One region of the Nitrospira sp. T9 genome, then DNA from elsewhere that is predicted to be linked to it. Evidence: riboswitches for the same ligand, from Rfam matches in the RefSeq annotation. Region 1 holds a riboswitch; the other holds the start of a gene.

Region 1 (7,387 bases):
TGGCGGACTTTCTTTTGCCGTCTGTTGCTCTGGTTTGTACCTCAGACCTCCAAACGGTCTGCCGAACTATATCGGGTCTGTAAAGAAAAACTTTAGGGATAGCAGCGATATGGATGTTCAAAAAACTTATGAAAGAAAAATCTATAAACCAACGGCAGGAAAACGTGATTGATGCAAAGAAATGAACTCGTTACTGAGCTTTTTGTATCTCTTTGGCATGAAAATTTGATGATAAGAATGCGAGCATTGGGAACAAGAACACGACAAATGCTAAGTAGGATTCTGGTCTGTGAATGTGGTGTGATCTCTATTTGGAAAGAAATGACCTCATTTTTCCTTTCGACTAATAGCGAAATGTGGAATCGCCCAGGGAGAGGATTTCTCCTTCATACTTTCTGGTTGCCATCAGGTATCTCTATTGGCAAAACGAGGAAATACATTCACATCAATATTTGCATCCTGGCATCCTATCAAAGAAATAGGCATGCCTTGCTGATCGCTTTCTGCTAAAGGCTGGAATGAATGACACGGTTGAGGGAGGATTAGTTTCCAGTTTTCCATGTCGTGTTTCATAAAATGGAAGAGACTTTCCGTTTGTTGGTTGTATGAGGGCCTAACATGATGGTTTGTCCGTATGGCAGTTGCCTTTACATTTTGATTGACGGGTCAGCTGAGGTTAAGGTCTCGCCTCGTCCTCCGGATGGCAAATTTTCAGACATCCATTCATCAGGTTGTGCCCGAGGTCTTATGTCGTTACCATTCTTGTGTTTGTAATATTAGTGCTACTGAATTTCCCAGTCTGTGGAAGTGGCTCCGGGAAAGCCGGTGGATGTGATGGCCAAACCGTTCATCAGCCAAACTGCCACTCCTCCATTGCTGCGGTTGCGCCAAATGATATCGGCTTTTCCGTCACCATCCACATCGTTTGCTCCCGACATCTGCCATGCCACCGACACTGTCCCAGGAAAGCCGGAAGAGGCTATCGCCGTTCCATTCATGAGCCATATGGCGGTATTGCCGTCTGTAGTGTTACGCCAGACGAGGTCGGCTTTGCCATCGCCATTGGCATCTCCAATGGCTTGAATTCCCCAAACCGTCGGGGCGCTCCCTGGAAATCCGGTGGAAGTGATGGTCAAGCCGTTCATCAGCCAGATGGCCACTGTGCTGCTGGTGTCATGACGCCAAATGACATCGGCTTTACCATCCCCATTCACATCTCCCACTCCGGCAATCTGCCACCCTAACGAGACACCTGCCGGAAATCCTGTCGAAGCAATCGCCGTCCCATTCATGAGCCATATGGCGGTGTTGCCATCAGTGGTGTTGCGCCAGAGGAGGTCGGCTTTGCCATCACCATCCATATCCTTGATGGCTTGAATGTCCCAATTCGTGGGGACAGTGCGGAGAAAGCCCGTGGAATTGATGGTCAAGCCGTCCATCAGCCAGATGGCTACTGCGCCGTTGACGCTATTGCGCCAGACAAGGTCGGCTTTGCCGTCCCTATTCAGATCACCCACTCCACTCAGGGCCCATTCCCTGGACAACTGACCCAGAAAGCCCGTGGCTGCGATGTTTGTACCATTGAGCAGCCATCCGGCTACGTCGCCGGTTTTTGTGTTTCGCCAGACGAGGTCGGCTTTGCCGTCCCCATTCAGATCGTGATTTTGGGGTGAGGTTGGCGGCGTGCTGGAATTACTCACAATGACCGTGCGGGGGGCAGCGGTGGTCGTATTGCCCGCAGCATCGCGAGCGATGGCCGTGAGGGTATACGCGCCATTGGGCACGGTGGTGGTATTCCAGCTGGTGCTGTAGGGACTGCTCGGATCTTCGGGGCCGAGGTTGGCGCCCTGGAGGCGGAATTGGACGCCCGTGACGCCGACATTATCATCGGCGGTGGCGCTGACCGTGACCGTGCCGGAGACAGTGCCCGCGCTGGGGGCGGTCAGCGTGACCGTGGGGGCAGTGGTGTCACCAGGAGTACCCCCCTCTGATTTCACGATGACAGAATACATGCTTAATCCATCACCACCATTGCCCCCGAGGGTAATGGTACCAGCCGGGAAGGACCGCACAAACAGGCGGAGGGTCGTATCCGTGGTCACCAGATTCGTGCCGGTATCCGTAAAGGTGCTCAACCACGAAGGTTTCGGGGTGATGCGCACGTCATGGGCGACCGACACGGAGACGGGTTGATTGACGCTAAAGCTGAGGAAAGCGCTCGTGGTGGCAGCTTTGTCATCATTTGCAGTTCGAATATATGCCGCTCCCTGCAGGCTGGCGGGGATGGTCGTAAAGGTAAAGGCGCGGTCTATATACACCGTGCCCCCGGGTTGGAGCCCGGAGGTGGGCACGACATACGCTTGCCCACTGGCGACGGCCAGATTCGAAATGCTGAATGCTGAGGGTGGGGGCGGCGTACTGTTATTGCTTACGGTGACCACAATTGCCCCTGAGGTTTTCGTATTGCCCGCAGCATCGCGGGCGATGGCCGTGAGGGTGTACGCACCATTGGCCACGGTGGTGGTATTCCAGCTGGTGCTGTAGGGACTGCTCGGATCTTCGGAGCCGAGGTTTGCGCCCTGGAGGCGGAATTGGACGCCGGTGACGCCGACATTATCGCTGGCGCTGGCGCCGACGTTCACCGTGCCGGAGACGGTGCCCGCGCTGGGGGCTGTCAGCGTGACCGTCGGGGCGGTCGTATCTGCGGGCGGTGTACTTGTGGTTATAGTAATTGTTGCTTCTGTAGAGGGGGTACTTTCATTTCCTGCCGTATCAAATGCGGTCGCAATAAATCCATAGGTTGTGCCTCCACTGAGCCCGGAAACGGTTGTTGAGGGGGAGGATGGATTATTGGGAAATCCTGAAAATATGGGTTGTCCAAAATCTTGAGAAGGTAACGTCCGTTTATAAATTTTATATCCTGCTAAATCCGATTCGGTATTTGCGTCCCAGATTAGCTGGATAGAGGAAGCCGAATAGGCGGGGCTAATAAGTAAACCGGAGAGGAGCAGGGTCAGGACTGCCGTATGTGTGATGTTGAAACCCAAGGGGGTGGTTCGTCGGATCATACTCTACTCCTTGTGGTATTCGGACCGAAGCCCTCATCCTCTCTTCCCCCCTGCAAATGATGCCTTCCTTCGGTAGCCGGACGGTCAGGCGTGGGGACCTGACTCCTGGCTTTGCGACCCTACTTCACAGTAGGTGTGCCGTTTCGGGAAGAAGATTTCATGAATTGGTCAACTTTTTTTCTAATCCTCTGTCTCCCTGTATTGTAATCTATACCCCCAATCGGTCTGCCGAACATTTCGGAGAACTAAGGAAAAACTTTAGAGACGAAAATATTGGAGTGTGAAAAAACTATGCAGAGAAAATTCGGAGAATATAAAAAAATCGAACTGAATGATCATGGAAGAAGAAAAGGAAATTAAACAAGGTTAGCAAAGGGGGGAGGCAAGGACACGCTTATCAGTGAATTGTCTGGAGACCATGTCCAATGCCTACTGTAATGAACTTTTGCCTTATCTATTAACAATTTGATTCGTTCAATACGGCAATGGTGAACGTTTCGCAATGACCGAATGAAGGACAATGCTGGCAGCTGCGACTAAGAAAAATTAAGGAACGACACGTATCGGCATGACTCCAGGCTATGTACTCCAGGGATTGATGTGTTGGCAACCATTCTGTTTGCCGATTTCAATACGCTCACAACAGTGTGGTGACTCCGGCGTACATTTTCCGTGTGATGAAAAAACTGTGTGCCATCTTTCATGGGAAGGCTACGCTAGGTGGGTGAGGTGCTTCCAACAGCCAGAAGGGGTAACTGGCTGAACGGCCGAATCACGATAATCATGATTATGCAGGATGGAGGAGCGATGGGAATCTCTCATGGTGCTTGAAATCATTGGGTGCCCAGGAAGTGATAGATTGATGAATCTTGTTTATGCGGAAAACATGCTGGAGACGAGAGAATTTTACCAGATTGGGGAGAGATTTATTTGGCCTAGGTAAACGGAGGAGGAGAATTTTTTGAATGGGATTATTGATATCGGCCCATGAGACCATTCAGAAGAGTGGTCCAGGGAATTTTTGTTCCGCCTACTGGATTTCCCAGTCTGGGGAAGCCGCACCGGGAAAGGTCGTGAAGCCTATGCTGACGCCGTTCATCAGCCATACCGCCACGGCTCCATTGCTGTTGTTGCGCCAGATGACGTCTGTTTTGCCATCCCCATTCACATCATCTGCTCCCGCTATCTGCCATGTTGCCAGCACAGTCGCCGGGAAGCCTGAGGAGGCAATTGCGGTTCCATTCATGAGCCAAATCGCAGTGTTGCCATCAAGGGTATTTCGCCAGACGAGGTCGGCTTTGCCATCGCCGTTGAGATCCCCGCTGGCTTGAATATCCCAAGCCGCCGGTGCACTACCGGGGAAACTCGTGGACGTGATGGTGAAGCCATTCATCAACCAAACGGCCACCGCACCGTTCGTGTCATTGCGCCAAATAATATCGGCCTTCCCGTCCCCATTCACATCGCCCATCGCAGCGATCTGCCATCTTAACGAGACCCCCCCCGGAAAACCAGTGGAAGCAATTGTGGTTTCATTCATGAGCCAAATTGCTGTGTTGCCATCAAGGGTGTTGCGCCAGACGAGGTCGGCTTTGCCATCGCCGTTGAGATCCCCGACGGCCTGAATATCCCAAGCCGTCGGCGCGCTGCCGAGAAAGCTCGTGGACGTGATGGTCAAGCCATTCATCAACCAGATGGCCACCGCGCCGCTCGTGTCATTGCGCCAAATGAGATCGGCCTTCCCGTCCCCATTCACATCGCCCGCTCCCCTCAAAGCCCATTCGGTGGGTAATTGGCCCAGAATGCCGGAGGCAGTGCCGCTGGAGCCATTGAGCATCCACAGGACTACCTCTCCGGTTTTCGTGTTTCGAAAGACCAGGTCGGCCTTCCCGTCCCCATTCATGTCCTGATTCTCATGTGGATTCGGGTTTGTGTTTTGTGCGAGAAGTTCAATAGCCACTTCCTCTGCGGTTTCACTGATGTTTCCGGATTGATCATAGGCTGTGACCGTAAAATAGTAGGTGAGCCCATCCGGCAGGTTTTGGAAAACATATGATGGGTTGAGTCCTGCATTTTTCGTGATGTGGTAAGACCTTTGCGATGTGCCCATGTATACATAGTATCCCATCAGGTCCGACTCCGGACTCGCGATCCAGGATAGTTGGATGGAAGAGGCAGAGAAGGCGGGGCTAGCGATTATTCCGAGTAGAAAAAAGGCGAGGGTGGCTGTAATTCTGGCTGCAAAACTCAGGGAGGATATTTGTCGGGTCATACCCTGTTCCTTGTGGTATTCGGATTGGTATCCAAATCCCTTTCATAGGTATTACCCCCTCCTTAGGGTAGCTGGACGAGATCAAATATGCACACCTAACTATTGGCTTTGTGATCAAATGCCACGGTAGGTATGCAGGTTCGGAAAAAAATCTATGAAAAAATGGGTCTTCCCGGTGAATGGGCCCTGTATTTTCCTTCAATCATCTAAATTGGCTGCGTTATTTTCTGAGAAAGTTTAGCGAAATTTGTTGTGCAATTTTTCGTTCAAAAAAATTATTGATGAGTAAAGTGGTAAATCTTAGAGCAAGATGTCATACAGAGGATATAGGGTAAAACATGTAGTTAGGTGCTAATGTATAACTATTTTCATGCAGACCATCGCAAACGTTGAGTAGAGAAAAGACTGTAAAACGGGCTTCTCAGGATAACCTTCTGGTAGTCGTCAGGAGATCTATTGGACACCATTGTGCTCCTCCCACCTTACTTAAATTGCCGTGGCAATTGATACAGATTGATGAAGAGCGGCAGAAGAAGAATATGGGTAGCCTGATTGTCCAGACTCCGAAGGGCTGTATGGGCTAACCACATGTTCCAGTTTTATCCGTGAATCACAGACGATGGAAACAAAAATTTTTAATCAGCCTCAGGCCACTACCATGACTGCCAAAAAGGAGTAAAATAGAAAAGAAGGCAAGATTTTCTGAGAAAGGGATGTCTATGGGTAAAATGTGTATTCTTGGTGGGGGCAAAATCGGATCGCTGATTGCCACATTACTGGTGGAGTGTGGAGACTTTGAAGTGGTGCTGGGAGACGTCGATCCGGAAGTGGTTGCCAGGATGAAGGAGGAAATCGCCCATGACCATTTCCAGGTGTCATCTGTCGATGTCCAGGATGCTAAGGCCCTGGGTCGGTTTATCGATAATGTCGGGCCGGAAGGCATTATTTCCTGTCTCCCGTATTTTTGCAACCAGTCGGTCGGAGAGCAAGCTCGCGCGTGTGGGGCGCATTATTTTGATTTAACCGAGGATGTGGAAGTTACAAGGAAGATTCGTGAGGTGAGTGAGGGAGCGTCCTCGGCATTTGTGCCGCAATGCGGGTTGGCGCCGGGATTTATCAGCATTGTCGCGCATGAACTCATGACCCGGTTTGAGACTGTGGATATTGTGAAAATGCGGGTTGGGGCGTTGCCGGTGAATCCCAGCAATGTGTTGAAATATTCGCTGACGTGGTCGACGGACGGCTTGATTAATGAATACGGCAATACGTGCTATGGGATTGAGAATAGCCAGGAAGTGCCGTTGTTGCCTCTCGAAGGATACGAAACCATTTCCATTGATGGATTGTTATATGAGGCCTTTAATACCTCGGGTGGGCTGGGTACGTTGGCGGATACGTATGCGGGCAAGGTCAGGACAATGAATTATAAGACTCTGCGCTATCCCGGCCATTGTGAAAAAATTCATCTGTTGATGAATGACCTTAAACTCAATGATGATCGTGAGACCTTGAAGCGTATTTTGGAAAAGGCCGTGCCGAAGACCTTGCAGGATGTAGTCCTGATCTATACGTCGGTGACGGGTCTTCGAAAAGGAGAGCTCTATGAGGAAAATTTTGTACAGAAAATCTATCCGCAGACGATTGCCGGTAAATTGTGGTCTGCGATTCAGGTGACGACGGCAGCCGGGATGTGCAGTGTGGTCGACCTGGTCTGTAATCGTTCAGGGACGTATCGGGGATTTGTGACCCAAGAGACGTTTGATCTGCCCTCAATCCTGGATAACCGGTTCGGGCGGTATTTTCAACCGGATGATTCGTGTTCGTGATGGTCCTATGGTGTGTCAAAGGAAATGGAGCGCGTGATGGATGTCTTCCATGAACTGGGGTTAAAAGCGGTAAATGCCGGCGCGTGTTCCGGCCAGGGGCGTTGGATGTCGACGACCACCGAGGGCCTTCTGGATTCGGTGAATCCCGCGACGGGACAGGTTCTAGCTCAAGTGAACCGGTGCTCCGGGGAGGATTACGATGCCCTCCTTCAGGAATCGCA
Region 2 (7,387 bases), on a different contig from region 1:
AACTCCATACCGCCGGGGTCATCGGATTTAGGCTTACGGGTGTAATCCCGGCATGTCTGTGGAACTTTTAACGAACGTTATCTCTTGTTCTGGGTCGACAAATACTCCGTCAGCCTGGATCTCCTTTCCAGTCACAACCTGCCTTGCCACGTAAATGATGCAGCCGGCAGTCAATAAACCACCGAATACGTCGATCAGGTGATGCCCTCCATGGATAAGCACTCCTGGGAACACGAACAGATTGATGACGACCAGTATGGGGAACCACCAGCGAGTGGTGCGTGCTGAATACATAGCCAACACGGCCATGATCGTATGATACGAGGGAAAGGCCACCAGGCCTTCCATATCCCTTGGAGAAATGAATTTAGGCCCTTCAGCCCCTAGGCGCAATAATTCGGCACCATAGGCCGAGCCAACAAGCGGTCTTGCCGCCTGCTCAATTGTGCCGGAAATGTCATAGAGCACGCTTGTGCCAAATGCTGGAAACAGCGCCCAAAATCCAAGCGTCGCCAGACCTGAAGCGGTTATTGAAAGAATGAAGACATGGAGTTCTTTTTGTTTCCCTCCAAATCCTAAAATAAGAAAAAGAAATGCCATTTGCGGTATAGAAGATAAATAGGCATAACGCGTCAATTCATTAAAAAATGGATGGCGACCGGCAAATTGGACAATGTCTGGCCATGAATACCCGAACCAAGCATCGATCCGGACCAGAAACGGATCAATGGGTTCTCGCCAAAGCGGGAGCAGCAAATAGCCGAAAATCGATAGCACAATTGTAAACAGAAGAAGCAACCCAGTGGCCATCAATGTCATAGAAATACGCTCACTACGTCCGCTTGAACGGTAGAACAGCCCCACGGTAATCATGAAAATTCCCAAGGCAAAAAAAAGGGTATAGGAAAACCAATCGAAGCCAATATTGCGAACAAGGATCATGGCCAGATCGAAGACCGCCAGCACGAAAATGGTATTGCGTAAAAAACGTTCGACGGGCCATAGGAAAGGCTTAGACAGGGTAAAATTTCCCACTCTCATTATGCATATCCTCGCATTCGAATTGTGCCAATGTAGTTGTGAGCAGGTACTGATCGTGCCGTAAAATAGTGTCTATACTGTTGTGCACGGTTCAACGAACTTGTCCTGATCGACCTCGAAATCCTCATCATGAACAGAAGTCCTGCCACTTGTTTGCACTGAATCTCATATGAATTGTCTTCATCCGTGTATGTGTTGGTCCGATTTTTGAGCTTAACTTAAGAAAGTAGGTATGGAGGGCTAGCGGTTACCCGTAAAAATTTTCAACTAATCTACCTCATGGTCCAGTTGGGTGGACCCAGTTGGAGATGGAGTCAGAAATGGCATCGGGAATGGCTATGGTGTATTGGACTTGGCATTTATGCAAATGGCTTTTAAGCCTTCAGGCAAAGGCTTTTTCGGTATATTCCCTCATTATCTTGATAATGTGGCAAAGTTTCCTTTGTACCAAATCCTCATTCATCCCCTTAACCAAAGAAAAAGTCAGCGGCCCCTCTTCACATTCCGTCTGAGGTTTCACGGCGCGTTTCTCCTGTTTCCTTTTGTCTCACTCCTCACCCCATACGTTTTCTCATGTGCATTCCATCCAAAAATTTAAGCTGTTCTTAACAATTTCGATCTCCTTGGTCAACAAAGGGAGGCAATCCATCCTACCCTTACCTAATATGAAACATATTCAACAAAAAACATCGGCAAGTTTTTTCTGGGTAAGTCGATAATGAAACATGAAAACGAGGAGCCACAGAATGCGAGGTGGAAAACTTTCTTGGGTCCACGAACATTTATGCATAACTATGAAGCATGGATTCGGTCGGGTGCCCCTTCCCGAGAACGGCGAACACGTCGTAAGGCGTGGGCGCAAAACCACGGGTCAGGGTTGGTCCCTGATAGCCGGGTTGCCGAAGGCACGGAGAGCCAAGGGGCAACGTCTGCGTCAGAATATTCCGGGCAGTCTGGCGTAATGCACGTATTTACCTTCGCCCGTTAAGGAGATGCGCTATGGTTAACCAAGTGATGCGTTTCGTGAATGATGAAGAGGGAGCCACCGCGATTGAGTATGGGTTGTTGGCGGCTTTGATCGCCGCGGTGATTGTGACTGCTGTGACTGCGGTCGGAACTGCCCTCAGTACAACGTTCACCAACATTTCAACGGCCGTTGCTCCGAGTTAAAAGAGGGCTCGCCTCTGCAGGATTGCCTGGCAGTGCCGTTCTGGTGGCAGGTCACCGGAACGGCACTTCGGCCGAAGGCTACTTTTAAGGGCGGGTACAGTATTGATGAATGAAGAGATGTGAAAATTCAGATAAGGGATAGGGGAGGACAACATCATGCAGACGATTCTCCTGAATCACTGTCATCACTGGATAAAAAACCTTCTTGTTGATGAGGAGGGTGCCACGGCGGTTGAATATGGTCTCATGGCAGCGCTCATCGGCATGACGGTGTTGACAGCTCAAGCCGCCATGGGAACGGCCGTCGTGAATATGTACGAGGGGGCCATGGGTATCATCGCAGGAGCTCTGGGGAGCTAGTGGCGTTTCCCCTAACTGCTCTCTCATTCATTCATGCTCATCCTGTCGAAGAACCATTCGAAATATCCACTACCTGAAATCATTCATCTTTCGAGAAGTTCAAGGGGAAGGGGAGGTGGAATGGTATTTGAGGGACACAACACGAGATCTATCAGAAATGTCTGGGGAGGGCTGACACCATTTAAACATGCGTGGACATGGTCTGATCGATACCTCAAAACCATTTAGCCGGATGAGGAAAAGTGTTATGAAAACACCTCCAAGTCAACGATTTTCAAGTTTAAGACAATCCGAGCGCGGCTCGACGGCTGTAGAGTTTGCCCTCATTCTACCGATTCTTGCGTCACTTGCATTTGGGGCCATCGATTTTGGGCGCATGTTGTGGTTTAAGGAAGTCCTGGTGAATGCGACCCGTGTGGGAGCGCGCCAGGGGACATTGTTTGCTTCCGGCAATGGCCAGGCGGAAATCGAAGCAGCCATCACGGCTTCTCTTACCGCGGGAGGGGTGGATCCATCCGGGCTCTCGGTGGTGGCCAATGGGGTTGGAAGCCTACAGGGACAACCGTTAACTGTGGTGTCCACCATCCCCTGGAATTATTTTGTCATTGATAAACTCATTCCTGCGATTTCGACTCCTAACCTGCAAGCCTCTGTGACCATGATGATGGAATAAGACGAGGGAGAAATGTCCCAATCAGAACTTCAATGTGATGGAGATACAAACATGCGGAAGAAACAACGATGGTCTATTGTCTCACCGCTCTTGAACCAACGGGGCATTGCGGCTATCAACGGGGCGTTTATGGCGGTCGTAATGGGTATCATGGCCGGCGTGACGATTGATGTCGGGCATGCCTTACTTACACAAAATGAATTGCACAATGCCTCGGATGCCGCCGCGCTGGCCGCTGCGAGACAATTGGGTGTGACCTATCTTACCTTGCCCATCGCTGAGCAACAGGACATGGGGCGGGCATTGACCGGCAATGAACAATCACAAGTAACGGCTCAGGCGACCGCTGCGGCATTTGCCAACAGTGCCTCAGATGTCAGTAACTTATCGCTTTCGCAGGGAGATGTTGAATTTGGCATATGGGATTTCAATGCGCAGACGTTCAACCCCACAGTGAACCGGCCGAATGCCATTCGCGCGACTGTCCGACGTGATGGTGCGGCAAATGGTGCGATGCCGACATTTTTTGCCGGTATGTTGGGTGTGAGTACCATGGATATTTCGACAAGTTCGATCGCCGCATTGGGGACTTCAGGGGGACCTGTCCCACCGGGAGTGGCCGATGTGCCGTTTGCGATTTCCAGTAATTGGTTTAACGGGGTTGCCACCTGCGACGGGGGCATTCAATTTTCTCCAACCGGGGCCAATGGCTGTGCGGGATGGCACGTCTTTGATCAGACACCGGCCAATGCCAATAAGCTCAGACAAACTATTGTTGGGTTAAATGACGGGAGCTATCAGAGTCCAGGGATCATCCCAGGGCAGACTCAATTCACATTTACCGGTGGAGAAGTGTCGTCGGCATTTAACGATTTAATTGATCTTTGGAATGCGAAGAAGCAATGGAGTAATGACTCTGGACGGTATGAATGGGATATCAATCTTCCCGTGTACCAAGCCAGTTCTCCATCCTCTTGTGACAATCCCAATCAGTCTATTACCATCGTTGGGTATGCGAAAGCAGTGGTCACGGAAGTCAAGAAAAATGATATTCAAGCGGAAGTGAAATGTGATGGTTTCTTTGATGGAACGCCAAATCCTAACCAGGCTGGTGGGGGGGCTGGGGCGCTTCAGCCTCTATCGGTATATCCAAGGCTAGTGTCGTGATGACGAGTCAACAGCCGGGAGCATAAGAGCGTCTCCCGGGAACCTTGGTCCCTTTGGGTCGGTCATGTTTGAGTCGGGCTCAAAGGGACTTTTTTATGGGCTCCCTCTCTTAAACTCCAAGCGTCTAATTGCACGTCTGCTCATTTCCCCGACATGCGCATTCCTTTTAAAGAATAAGCTGACGAAGGACTCATTGTTGTTTGGTTTCGGAGCCAGAGAAAAATTTTCCCCCCACGTCCCGGTCTTTCCCTCTTGGCCTCTTCCCATCATTTTGTTTAGCCGTTTCCTGGAGTCTGTCCCTCCAGCATGCCCACGAATGCGGAAAACCATACCAGCACTATAAAGGGCACCTTTGAAAACCCTTGGTTTGGCCCGCATTCCTGGCTCTTGCTTGGAGGGACGGATTAAGGCCATGGGAATGAGGAGGAGGGGGAGGTCGTCGAGGCATTCACCCTGCTTCCTTGTCCTTGTCTTACGCACCCTGGGCCTTCTATGGCGAAGCCAGTTCCAGGACCCGGTAGAAGTTATATCTAAAATTCTTCATCCCAATCTTCATGCGAGCCCGCACAAGCTTGACGGTTCGAATCAGGTTGCCGCTCATCGCGGGCACTTGATGGCCGAAGATATGTTCGAGGTGGGCTCAAATACGAGTGGGTATTCATCTGGTCCTATTACGCTCGACATTTGTTTTCGGGGTCTGTTGAAAAAAGCCGCCAGCGGCGTTCTCGCCATTTTCCCGTGCTCACGTACTCAGCGTACGCTCCGCGCGTAAAAACGGCAGCGGCCTTGCTGGACGGACTTTTTTGAACCGACCCGGAGCCTTTGATGAGTAATCTAATCCTGGGCAAATTTGCCCTTGAACATCCTTATTATTCAACACTCCCTTTCGGGAACTCATCTGTCACTAACTTCTGATGGATTTCCGCTGATGACTGGCGGGGATGAGGGAGAGGGGATAGGAAAAGTGGGCGTATGGAAATGATGGAGAGACAAAAGGATGGCGTATCCAGGATCAAAGTCGAGCATGATGATGGGAGAGGTTTTTCGTGACACAGCCCATAACTTTTCTTCCGATCTTTCTGTTGTAGTTGGCGCCTAAAGCTTTTCTCCCCCCAACAAGAACACGTCACTCTTTACCTTGCTGAGACGGTCGCATAAATAAAAGAAGGTACATGCACCCATGCTTTCGAGAAACCATGGGTCTCTGAGGAAAACGAAGGAATTCCGCGAACGCTATTGGCTTCCTCGGGACAGAGATTCCTTTCGCTGGTTCAGGAGGATCGTGCAGTGATGGCCTTGCCCACGCATCTCGTGTCGGTCTACGTCCGACCGGGGAAATCTAAAATATACACATACTCTTGCACCCGGTCTTCAATCATACATACTTGTTGAGGGCATGCCTTAAGAAAGTCAGGTAACCCACCGAAACATGAACTGTTCCCGGTGCTTAAGCTTCATAACCGATGATGGTTTGCGTACGCAATGGGAGGTGTCGTGGTCGGGGCACCTGTTTGAAAGGTCGATTATGAATTTAATTGAGGGAATAACCTGAAATTATGAGTTCTTCATTTTTGTTATGTGGATTAGCCTTGGGGTTAGTGGTCGCAGCGATCACTGATGTTCGGGAGGGGCGGATTCCCAATTGGCTGACGGGGTCCTTGGCAGTCTTTGGAATTGGAGTGAATAGCCTGGCGTATGGTTGGGAAGGATTCCTGTTCGGTCTTGGAGGTCTGATCATGGGGTTGGTCTGCTTGATATTTTTTTATCTCAAAGGGGGGATGGGTGCCGGAGACGTGAAATTGCTTGGAGCCATTGGAACAATCCTGGGTCCGGGCCAGGTGGTCTTTGCGTTTGCATTTGCAGCCATGTTGGGTGGACTGTATAGCCTAGCCCTATTGTCCAACCAGGGTGGCATGCGTCATGCCTGGGATCGGATGTTTCTCCTTCTGTCAACGCTGAAGGTGACCAGGACCATTCCGATTTCTGATGCCCCAATTCCCACCGAACCTAAGTTGCGGTATGCCCTGGTGTTAGGGTTGGGAACCGTAATCGCCAAAACGTTGTTTTATTATGATGTGTTGTAACTCGTGTTCGCTGAGGTCTACGAGTGGGAAATGAGCAATCGGAGAAGATTCTTCTCGTTGTCTATTAAGAATGGCATTTGTCATCCGATATGCAGAGGTAGACAAGTTGAAACCTCAGGTTTGATAGGCATGAATAAAAATTTCGGTCTGGATTCGGTGAAGAAGGGGGAGGAAGTCTCATGGGACAAAAACGGCCACTCGTATTTTTAGGAATTGCGATGATTATTGCCCTGGTGACGACGGTCATGGTGTATCGGTGGCTACAAGGGCAACGAATGATCGAAGTCGATGCCCCTGAAGTGGTGATGGAGGGTGTGAGTGTCGCAGTGGCCAGTGCCGATATCCCCTGGGGGACGCCACTCGGTGCAAAAGCCGTTCGAGTGATGATGTACCCTGAAGAGGGCGTCCCCGTGGGTCACTTTAAGGACACGGCTTCCTTAAATGGTCGAGTTGTACTGACGAACCTGAAAAAGAATGAGCCCATATTAGAATCGAAATTGGCTCCAATCGATCTTAAAACGGGGGGCGTGTCGGCCGTGATGGATCCCAATAAACGCGCGATGGCCGTAAAAGTCAACGAAGTCGTCGGGCTTCCGGGTTTTGTGCAGCCAGGCGATCGGGTCGATGTCATGGCGACGTTTGATGATCCGAGGGGGAAGAAGAAAGAGGGTGGTGGTAGCCGAGAGGAAGTCACGAAAGTGGTTCTTGAGAATACCCTGGTGTTGGCGATCGATACGCAAATGGAGAGAGCCAACGGAGAGGAAAAGCCCACTCCCGTGAAAGTCATAACGTTGGAAGTGTCGTTGGAAGAAGCTGAGAAGTTGGCCATGGCCGAAAATGGTGGAAAGTTACGTTTGGCCCTGCGGAGTCCCCTCAATCCCGAGGTGAAGAA

The links. A riboswitch is a leader RNA that binds a small molecule or an ion and turns the genes downstream of it on or off. The one in region 1 is predicted to bind cyclic di-GMP.
Region 2: linked by a shared signal. The riboswitch ahead of ACTRXD_RS08130 (Flp family type IVb pilin) and the one ahead of ACTRXD_RS13585 (Ig-like domain-containing protein) in region 1 are both predicted to bind cyclic di-GMP.

Annotation. Positions count from the first base shown of each region.
Region 1 covers NZ_JBQKUP010000037.1:159,995-167,381, forward strand. The annotation lists gene ACTRXD_RS13585 (Ig-like domain-containing protein) at 783-3,068, opposite strand; cyclic di-GMP riboswitch class I at 3,137-3,218, opposite strand; gene ACTRXD_RS13590 (FG-GAP-like repeat-containing protein) at 4,099-5,340, opposite strand; gene ACTRXD_RS13595 (saccharopine dehydrogenase C-terminal domain-containing protein) at 6,060-7,166, shown strand; gene amaB (L-piperidine-6-carboxylate dehydrogenase) at 7,203-7,387, shown strand, end outside.
Region 2 covers NZ_JBQKUP010000032.1:287,484-294,870, forward strand. The annotation lists gene ACTRXD_RS08125 (phosphatase PAP2 family protein) at 34-1,041, opposite strand; cyclic di-GMP riboswitch class I at 1,865-1,945, shown strand; gene ACTRXD_RS08130 (Flp family type IVb pilin) at 2,041-2,211, shown strand; gene ACTRXD_RS08135 (Flp family type IVb pilin) at 2,368-2,571, shown strand; gene ACTRXD_RS08140 (TadE/TadG family type IV pilus assembly protein) at 2,819-3,244, shown strand; gene ACTRXD_RS08145 (TadG family pilus assembly protein) at 3,296-4,411, shown strand; gene ACTRXD_RS08150 (A24 family peptidase) at 5,968-6,495, shown strand; gene cpaB (Flp pilus assembly protein CpaB) at 6,675-7,387, shown strand, end outside.